Regions from separate parts of the Cnuibacter physcomitrellae genome, predicted to be linked through region 2. Evidence: riboswitches for the same ligand, from Rfam matches in the RefSeq annotation. Region 2 holds a riboswitch; the other holds the start of a gene.
The links. A riboswitch is a leader RNA that binds a small molecule or an ion and turns the genes downstream of it on or off. The one in region 2 is predicted to bind thiamine pyrophosphate.

Region 1: another riboswitch for thiamine pyrophosphate. It lies ahead of IEX69_RS17465 (ECF transporter S component); the one in region 2 lies ahead of thiM (hydroxyethylthiazole kinase).

Annotation. Positions count from the first base shown of each region.
Region 1 is NZ_BMHD01000002.1:119,397-122,872, reverse strand. It holds gene glgX (glycogen debranching protein GlgX) at 1-1,258, opposite strand, end outside; gene IEX69_RS17470 (spore germination protein GerW family protein) at 1,375-1,719, shown strand; TPP riboswitch at 1,745-1,854, shown strand; gene IEX69_RS17465 (ECF transporter S component) at 1,921-2,556, shown strand; gene IEX69_RS17460 (ABC transporter ATP-binding protein) at 2,553-3,476, shown strand, end outside.
Region 2 is NZ_BMHD01000001.1:3,517,280-3,520,755, reverse strand. It holds gene thiD (bifunctional hydroxymethylpyrimidine kinase/phosphomethylpyrimidine kinase) at 1-357, opposite strand, end outside; gene thiE (thiamine phosphate synthase) at 354-1,007, opposite strand; gene thiM (hydroxyethylthiazole kinase) at 1,004-1,822, opposite strand; TPP riboswitch at 1,805-1,896, opposite strand; gene IEX69_RS16535 (alpha/beta fold hydrolase) at 1,921-2,841, opposite strand; gene IEX69_RS16530 (potassium channel family protein) at 2,893-3,476, shown strand, end outside.

The DNA of each region.
Region 1 (3,476 bases), on a different contig from region 2:
CGAGGGTCGACGGCTCGCCGCGCCAGAAGTCGCGCACGGTGTCGCGGTACTTGCCGTTCCACTCCGTCCACTGCGGAGGGAAGTTGCCGACCTGGTACCCGCCGGGGCCGACGTCCCAGGGCTCGGCGATGAGCTTGACCTGCGAGACCACTGGATCCTGCTGCACGAGCTCGAAGAAGCTCGACAGTCGGTCGACCTCGTAGAACTCGCGGGCGAGCGTCGCGGCGAGGTCGAAGCGGAACCCGTCGACGTGCATCTCGGTGACCCAGTAGCGCAGCGAGTCCATGATCAGCTGCAGGGAGTGCGGCTGTCGGACGTTCAGCGAGTTGCCGGTGCCCGTGTAGTCCATGTAGTACTTCGGGTCGTCGTCGACGAGGCGGTAGTAGGCCGCGTTGTCGATGCCTCGGAACGACAGCGTCGGCCCGAGGTGGTTGCCCTCCGCGGTGTGGTTGTAGACCACGTCGAGGATGACCTCGATGCCGGCGGCGTGCAGGGTCTTCACCATGCCCTTGAACTCCTGCACCTGCTGACCGTGATCGCCCGTGGACGAGTAGGCGTGGTGCGGGGCGAAGAAGCCGATGGTGTTGTAGCCCCAGTAGTTCGACAGCCCCTTGTCGACGAGCGTGGAGTCGTTGACGAACTGGTGCACCGGCATCAGCTCGATCGCGGTGACGCCGAGCTTCCGGAGGTGCTCGACCACGGCGGGGTGCGCGACTCCCGCGTAGGTGCCGCGCTGCTCCTCCGGCACGGCCGGGTGCAGCTCTGTGAGACCCTTCACGTGGGCCTCGTAGATCACTGACTGGTTGTAGGGGATGCGCAGCCGTCGGTCGCCCGACCAGTCGAAGAACGGGTTGATGACCACGCCATGGGTCATGTGGCCGGCCGAGTCGTCGTCGTTGCGCGAGTCGGGGTCGCCGAAGTTGTAGGAGAACAACGACTGGTCCCAGTCGATGCCGCCGCTCGTCGCCTTGGCGTACGGGTCGAGCAGGATCTTGTTGGGGTTGCAGCGGAGCCCCTTCTCCGGCTCGTACGGCCCGTAGACGCGGTAGCCGTAGCGCTGGCCCGGCTGCACCTGGGGGAGGTAGGCGTGCCAGACGAAGGCGTCGACGTCGATGAGCTCGACCCGCGTCTCCTCGCCCTGCTCGTCGAACAGGCAGAGCTCGACCTTCTCGGCCACCTCGCTGAACAGGGCGAAGTTGGTGCCGCTCCCGTCGTAGGTCGCGCCGAGCGGATAGGCCGTACCGGGCCAGGACTGCATCTGATCTCCTCAGGGGATTCGGGGTCTCGCGTGCTCACCGTACCGGGATCGGCCGACGGCGCACACAGCTTCAGGGTGCCCGTGCGTGCGGGGTGCTTCAGCGGTAGCGTGGATGCATGACTCAGCTGGTCGAGAAGGTCACCGAGCCGCTCAAGCGCCTCGGCGTGGACGCGTCCTACGGGGCTCCGGTCGAGATCGACGGAGCGACCATCGTTCCCGTCGCGCTGGTGTGGTTCGGCTTCGGCGGCGGCAACGGCAACATGGGGGCGAAGTCCGACGCCGACGCGGAGGGGGAGGGCTTCGGCGGCGGCGGCGTGAGCGTCCCGATCGGGGCGTACGTCACCACGTCGCTCGGCGTGCGGTTCCAGCCGAACCTCATCGCGCTCCTCGCGGTCGGCATCCCGTTCGTCCTCGTCGCCGGCCACGTGCTCGCCAAGCTGGTGAAGGCCGCCAAGAAGTAGTCGGCGGCATCCTGCGCTAGGATCGCCAGGAAAACACGGGAGTCCGGTGAGCCGGGCTGAGAGGGAGGTTCTCAACCTCCGACCGTCGAACCTGATCTGGGTCATGCCAGCGCAGGGAGGCAGTTCTCCTCATCGCCGTGTCCGCACACGAGCGGATGCGGCGACCCGTGCCCACGCATCACGCGATCGAAGGGGCACGACGTGCACACCACCATCACCTCCACCACCGGACCCGGCCTCGGCTCGGGTCGACGCCGCTCGCTCCGCTGGCGAGTCGTCGACATCGTCGTCGCGAGCGTCGTCGGAGTCGCCGCCGGGCTCGTCTTCTGGGTCTGGAACCTCGCCTACGCCCCCGTGGGGGCGCCGCTCGAGGCCCTCCTGCCCGGTGCCCAGGCCCTCCTCTATGGTGTCTGGCTCTTCGCCGGGGTCCTCGGCGGGCTCATCGTCCGGAAGCCGGGAGCGGCGCTCTACACCGAGCTCGTCGCCGCGGTGGTCTCGGCGCTCATCGGCACCCAGTGGGGCGTCGCGACTCTGCTCTCCGGCCTCGCTCAGGGGCTCGGGGCCGAGATCGTGTTCGCGCTCTTCCTCTACGCCAACTACCGGGTCTACGTGGCCGTCCTGGCGGGCGCGGGCGCGGGCGTCGGCATGGCGGTGAACGATCTCATCACCTGGTACGTCGGCGCCGACACCGTGTTCATGGTCGTGTACGCGGTGTGCTCCGTCATCGGAGGTGCGATCATCGCGGGCCTCGGGTCGTGGCTGATCGTGCGGGGCCTCGCCCGCACCGGCGCCCTCAACCGCTTCGCCGCAGGACGCGAGGCGGTCCGCCGAGCGTGAGCGCCGACGCGGTCCGCGCGTCGGCCGCCCGGGTGTCGGCGCGCGGGTGGGGCTGGCGCCACGCCGGCCGCGAGGAGTGGGCCGTGCGCGACCTCGACCTCGTCATCGAGCCGGGCGAGCGGGTCCTCGTGCTCGGGGCGTCGGGAGCGGGCAAGTCCACGCTCCTGCAGGCGATGGCCGGGGTGCTCGGCGGCGCGGAGGAGGGCGACGAGGTCGGCGAGCTCCTGCTCGACGGCGTGCGTCCGGAGGAGGTGCGCGGACGCGCCGGGCTCCTGCTCCAGGACCCGGACGCCCACCTCGTGCTCGCTCGCGTCGGAGACGACATCGCCTTCGGATGCGAGAACCTCGGCGTGCCGCGGGACGAGATCTGGCGTCGGGTGGGGGAGTCGCTCGACGCGGTCGGCCTCGACCTGCCGCTCGACCACGCGACCTCGGAGCTCTCGGGCGGTCAGAAGCAGCGGGTGGCGCTCGCCGGCGTGCTCGCCATGAGGCCGGGCCTGATCCTCCTCGACGAGCCCACCGCCAACCTCGACCCCGACGGGGTGATCGAGGTGCGCGACACGGTCGACAGGGTGGTGCGGTCGACAGGAGCGACCCTGGTCGTCATCGAGCACCGGGTCGACGTCTGGCTCGACGTCGTCGAGCGGATCGTGGTGCTGGACGCCGAGGGCGGCGTGCTCGCCGACGGCCCCGCTCGGCAGGTCATCGCCGCGGAGGGGCGGCGGCTCGCCGACGCCGGCGTCTGGGTCCCGGGCATCGACCCGCTCGGCGGACGAGCGGCGCGCTCCACGAACGCCGACGATCGACCGGCAGCCGACACGGCGCGGTCCGAGCTGCTCACGGCCGGCGCGCTCGCGGTGGCCCGCGTGCCCGGCCGACCCGTGGCATCCGACATCGAGCTCGTCCTCTCCGCCGGCCGG
Region 2 (3,476 bases):
ACGGTCGCCGCTCGTCGCGACCATGACGGGATCGAGCACGACCGCAGGAGGGTCGGTGCGCTCGAGCCAGCCGCGGACGGTGTCGACGACCTCGCGGGTGCCGAGCATCCCGATCTTCACCGCGTCGATCGCGACGTCGTCCGACACGGCCTCGAGCTGCTCGGCGAGGAACGACGCGGGCGGGACGTGCACCGAGCGCACCCCGTGGGTGTTCTGCGCCACCAGCGCCGTGACGACCGCCATCCCGTAGCCGCCGTTCGCGGCGATGCTCTTGAGGTCGGCCTGGATGCCCGCGCCTCCCGTCGGGTCCGTCCCGGCGATGCTGAGCACACGGGGGACGGGAGGGAGCGCGGTCACGAGCTCGCTCCCCACGCCGCGCGGAGGCGTCGAGCGGCGACCGCGGGATCGGGTGCCGAGCAGATCGCCGAGACCACCGCGGCGCCGGCCGCACCCGCCGCGCGCATCCGCGGCAGGTCCGCCTCGGTCACGCCCCCGATGCCCACCGCGGGCAGGTCGCCGACAGCGACCAGCCGCGCGAACTCGTCGTGCCCGAGGGCGGCGGGCGCGTCCCTCTTGGTCGTCGTGGGATGCAGCGCCCCGATCCCGACGTAGTCGACCCGCGACGGATGCGCGGCCGCCTCCCTCAGCTGCTCGGGCGTCGACGCGCTGAGACCGAGCAGCGCGTCCGGCCCGATCATCTCCCGCACCGTCGCGACGGGCAGGTCGGATTGGCCGACGTGCACACCGCTCACCCGCGCTCCCGACCCGCGCGCGGCGAGGAAGACGTCGACGCGGTCGTTGACCAGGAGCGCGACCCCCTCGGGAAGGGCCCGCCCGAGCCGGGTCACGGTGGCGAGGAACTCGCGAGCCGGTGCATCCTTCTCCCTCACCTGGACGGCGGTGGCACCGCCCTCCACCGCCGCGAGCACGAGCTCGACGAGGTCGTGGCCGGCAGCGGCGGCGAGGCGCGAGTCCGTCACGAGGTAGACGGAGAGATCGGCGTTCACGACAGCATCCCGAGGCGGCGGATCGTGTCGGCGTCGACGGCGGCGAGGGCGTCGAGCATCTCGACGCCGAAGCTCCCCGGGCCCGCGGCACGGGCCGCGGCGAGCTCGGCCGCGACCGTGTAGACGGTGATCGCCGCGACCGTGGTCGCGAAGCGGTCGTCGTCGACCGCGGCGAAGGCCGCCATCACCGCCCCCAGCGCGCACCCCCCGCCCGTGATCCGCGTGAGCAGGGGATGCCCGTTCGCGATCCGGATGACGTCGCGTCCGTCGGTGACGACGTCCACGGGCCCCGAGACCGCGACCACTCCCCCGGTCCGCTCCGCCAGCGATCGCGCGGCGGGCAGGGCCGACTCGACTCCGTCGGACGCGTCGACTCCGCGGCCGCCCGCTCCCGCGCCCGCCACCGCGAGGATCTCGGAGGCGTTCCCCCTCACCACGGTGGGGCCGAGGTCGACGAGCCGTCCGGCCAGCGCCGTGCGCACGGGCAGGGCCCCGACCGCGACCGGGTCGAGCACCCACGGCGTGCCCGCCTCGCTCGCTGCGGCCACCGCCTCCAGCATCGCCTCCCGCTGCTCCGAGGTCGGGGTCCCGAGGTTCACGAGGAGGCCCGAGGCGACCGTCGCGAACGGCCCGGCCTCCCCGGGGATGTCGACCATCGCAGCGGAGGCGCCCAGGGCGAGCAGGGAGTTGGCGGTGACGTTCACCACCACGCTGTTCGTGATGCACTGCACGAGCGGCGTGCGTGCGCGGACCTCCTCCAGCGCGGAGCAGGTGAGGTCGAGCAGATGGTCAGGCGTGCGCGTCAAGAGCGACATCCCTTCGCTAGTACGAACTAGATCAGGTTCGACGGGTGTGTTCTCAGCCCCGCAGGGCACCCCGTGTCACGTGTGATCCCACCCTAGCGCGGCAGGGTTCAGGCCGACGGCGCTGGTGGATCCGCCTTCTCGAACAGCGCGAGCATGTCGGCGGCCAGCTCGTAGGGCGCATCCTCGCAGGGGCTGTGCCCGGTGCGGTACACGCTGATGCTCGCCCCGATGGCCTCCGCGAAGCGGGCGTGCCGCTCGAGCGGCCACAGATCGTGCTCGCCCACAGCGACGGCCTTGGGGATGCTCAGCGCCCGCAACCGCGACTCAACGTCGGGCGCCTCCATCATGATGCGCATGATGTCGCGATGCGCATCGCGCCTGGTGAAGCGGAAGCGGTCGCGCACGAACGCCAGCCGCCCGGGCTTGACGTGCAGCACGTTGACCTGGACGCCCCAGCGCATGAGCGCCGCGGCCGCGCCGGGGGTGGCGAGCCGGGCGAAGGGGCCGAGCCGCTTCACCCCGGCGAAGCTCTGCCCGGGGTCGGGAGGGGTGCCGAGGAACGTGAGGCTCGCCACCAGCTCGGGTCTCTGGACCGCGACCACCGCGGCCACCACCCCGGCGAACGAGTACCCCAGGAGGTGCGCCGGTGTCGTGCCGGCCTCGAGGAACGCGATCATGTCGTCGACGAAGAGTCGCAGCGTGTACCGGTCCTCCGGCGGCTCCAGGTTCCACGGGCCGGCGCCCGCCGACTGGAAGTTCCCCGCCAGGTCGTAGCTCTGCGTGAAATACCCGGCCGCGACGAGCTCGGGCATGAGGAAGTGGAAGTCCTCCTTGGAACCCGTCGCCCCCGCGACGAGCACGACCCGCGGATGCGCGGGATCGCCGAGAGACCAGGTGGCGAGGCGGCCGCTCGGAGCGAGGAAGGTGGAGACGACCGTCCCCGCCGGAGGATCGGCCCAGTCGACATCGGGCAGACTCTCGTCGCGCGCCACCGCGACGCGTCTGGCCTCTGCCCCCGAGTCTGACACGCGACCAACCTACCGTCTGCTCCCGTCGGCCCGTGGGATCGTGGTGCCGACATGACCGAGAGCAGCCCGCACGTGCCGCGCGCGCCGCAGGAACCGCGCGCGTCGGACGAGCCGCACGCGCCGCATCCCGAGCAGGAGCGCGGCTGGGTGCGCGCCACCCGGAGCCTCCTCCTCTGCCTGTCGCTCGCGTTCCTCGTCGCGTACAGCGTTCAGGTGCTCGCGACCGACCTGACCGGTGACGAGCGGACGGCGCTCACCCTCTTCATCTCCGCCACCTGGACGCTCTTCGTCGTCGAGTACCTCGTCCGCTTCCTGCGAGCCCCGCGCAAGGCGCGGTTCGTCCGCGAGACCCCCGTCGAGCTGCTCGCGGTCATCGTCCCGGTCTTCCGGCCTCTGCTCCTGCTGTCGTACCTCCACCGCATCCCCGCCCTCCGGGGCCGGTCCGGATCGGCCGTGCGCGGGCGCGTCGTGAGCTACGCCGCTCTGTTCGCGGTCCTCTTCGTCTACTCCATCTCCCTCGGCGTGCTCGCCGCCGAACGGGGAGCACCCGGAGCGAACATCGAGACCTTCGGCGACGCCCTGTGGTGGGCATGTGTCACGATCGCCACGGTGGGATACGGCGACTACTACCCCGT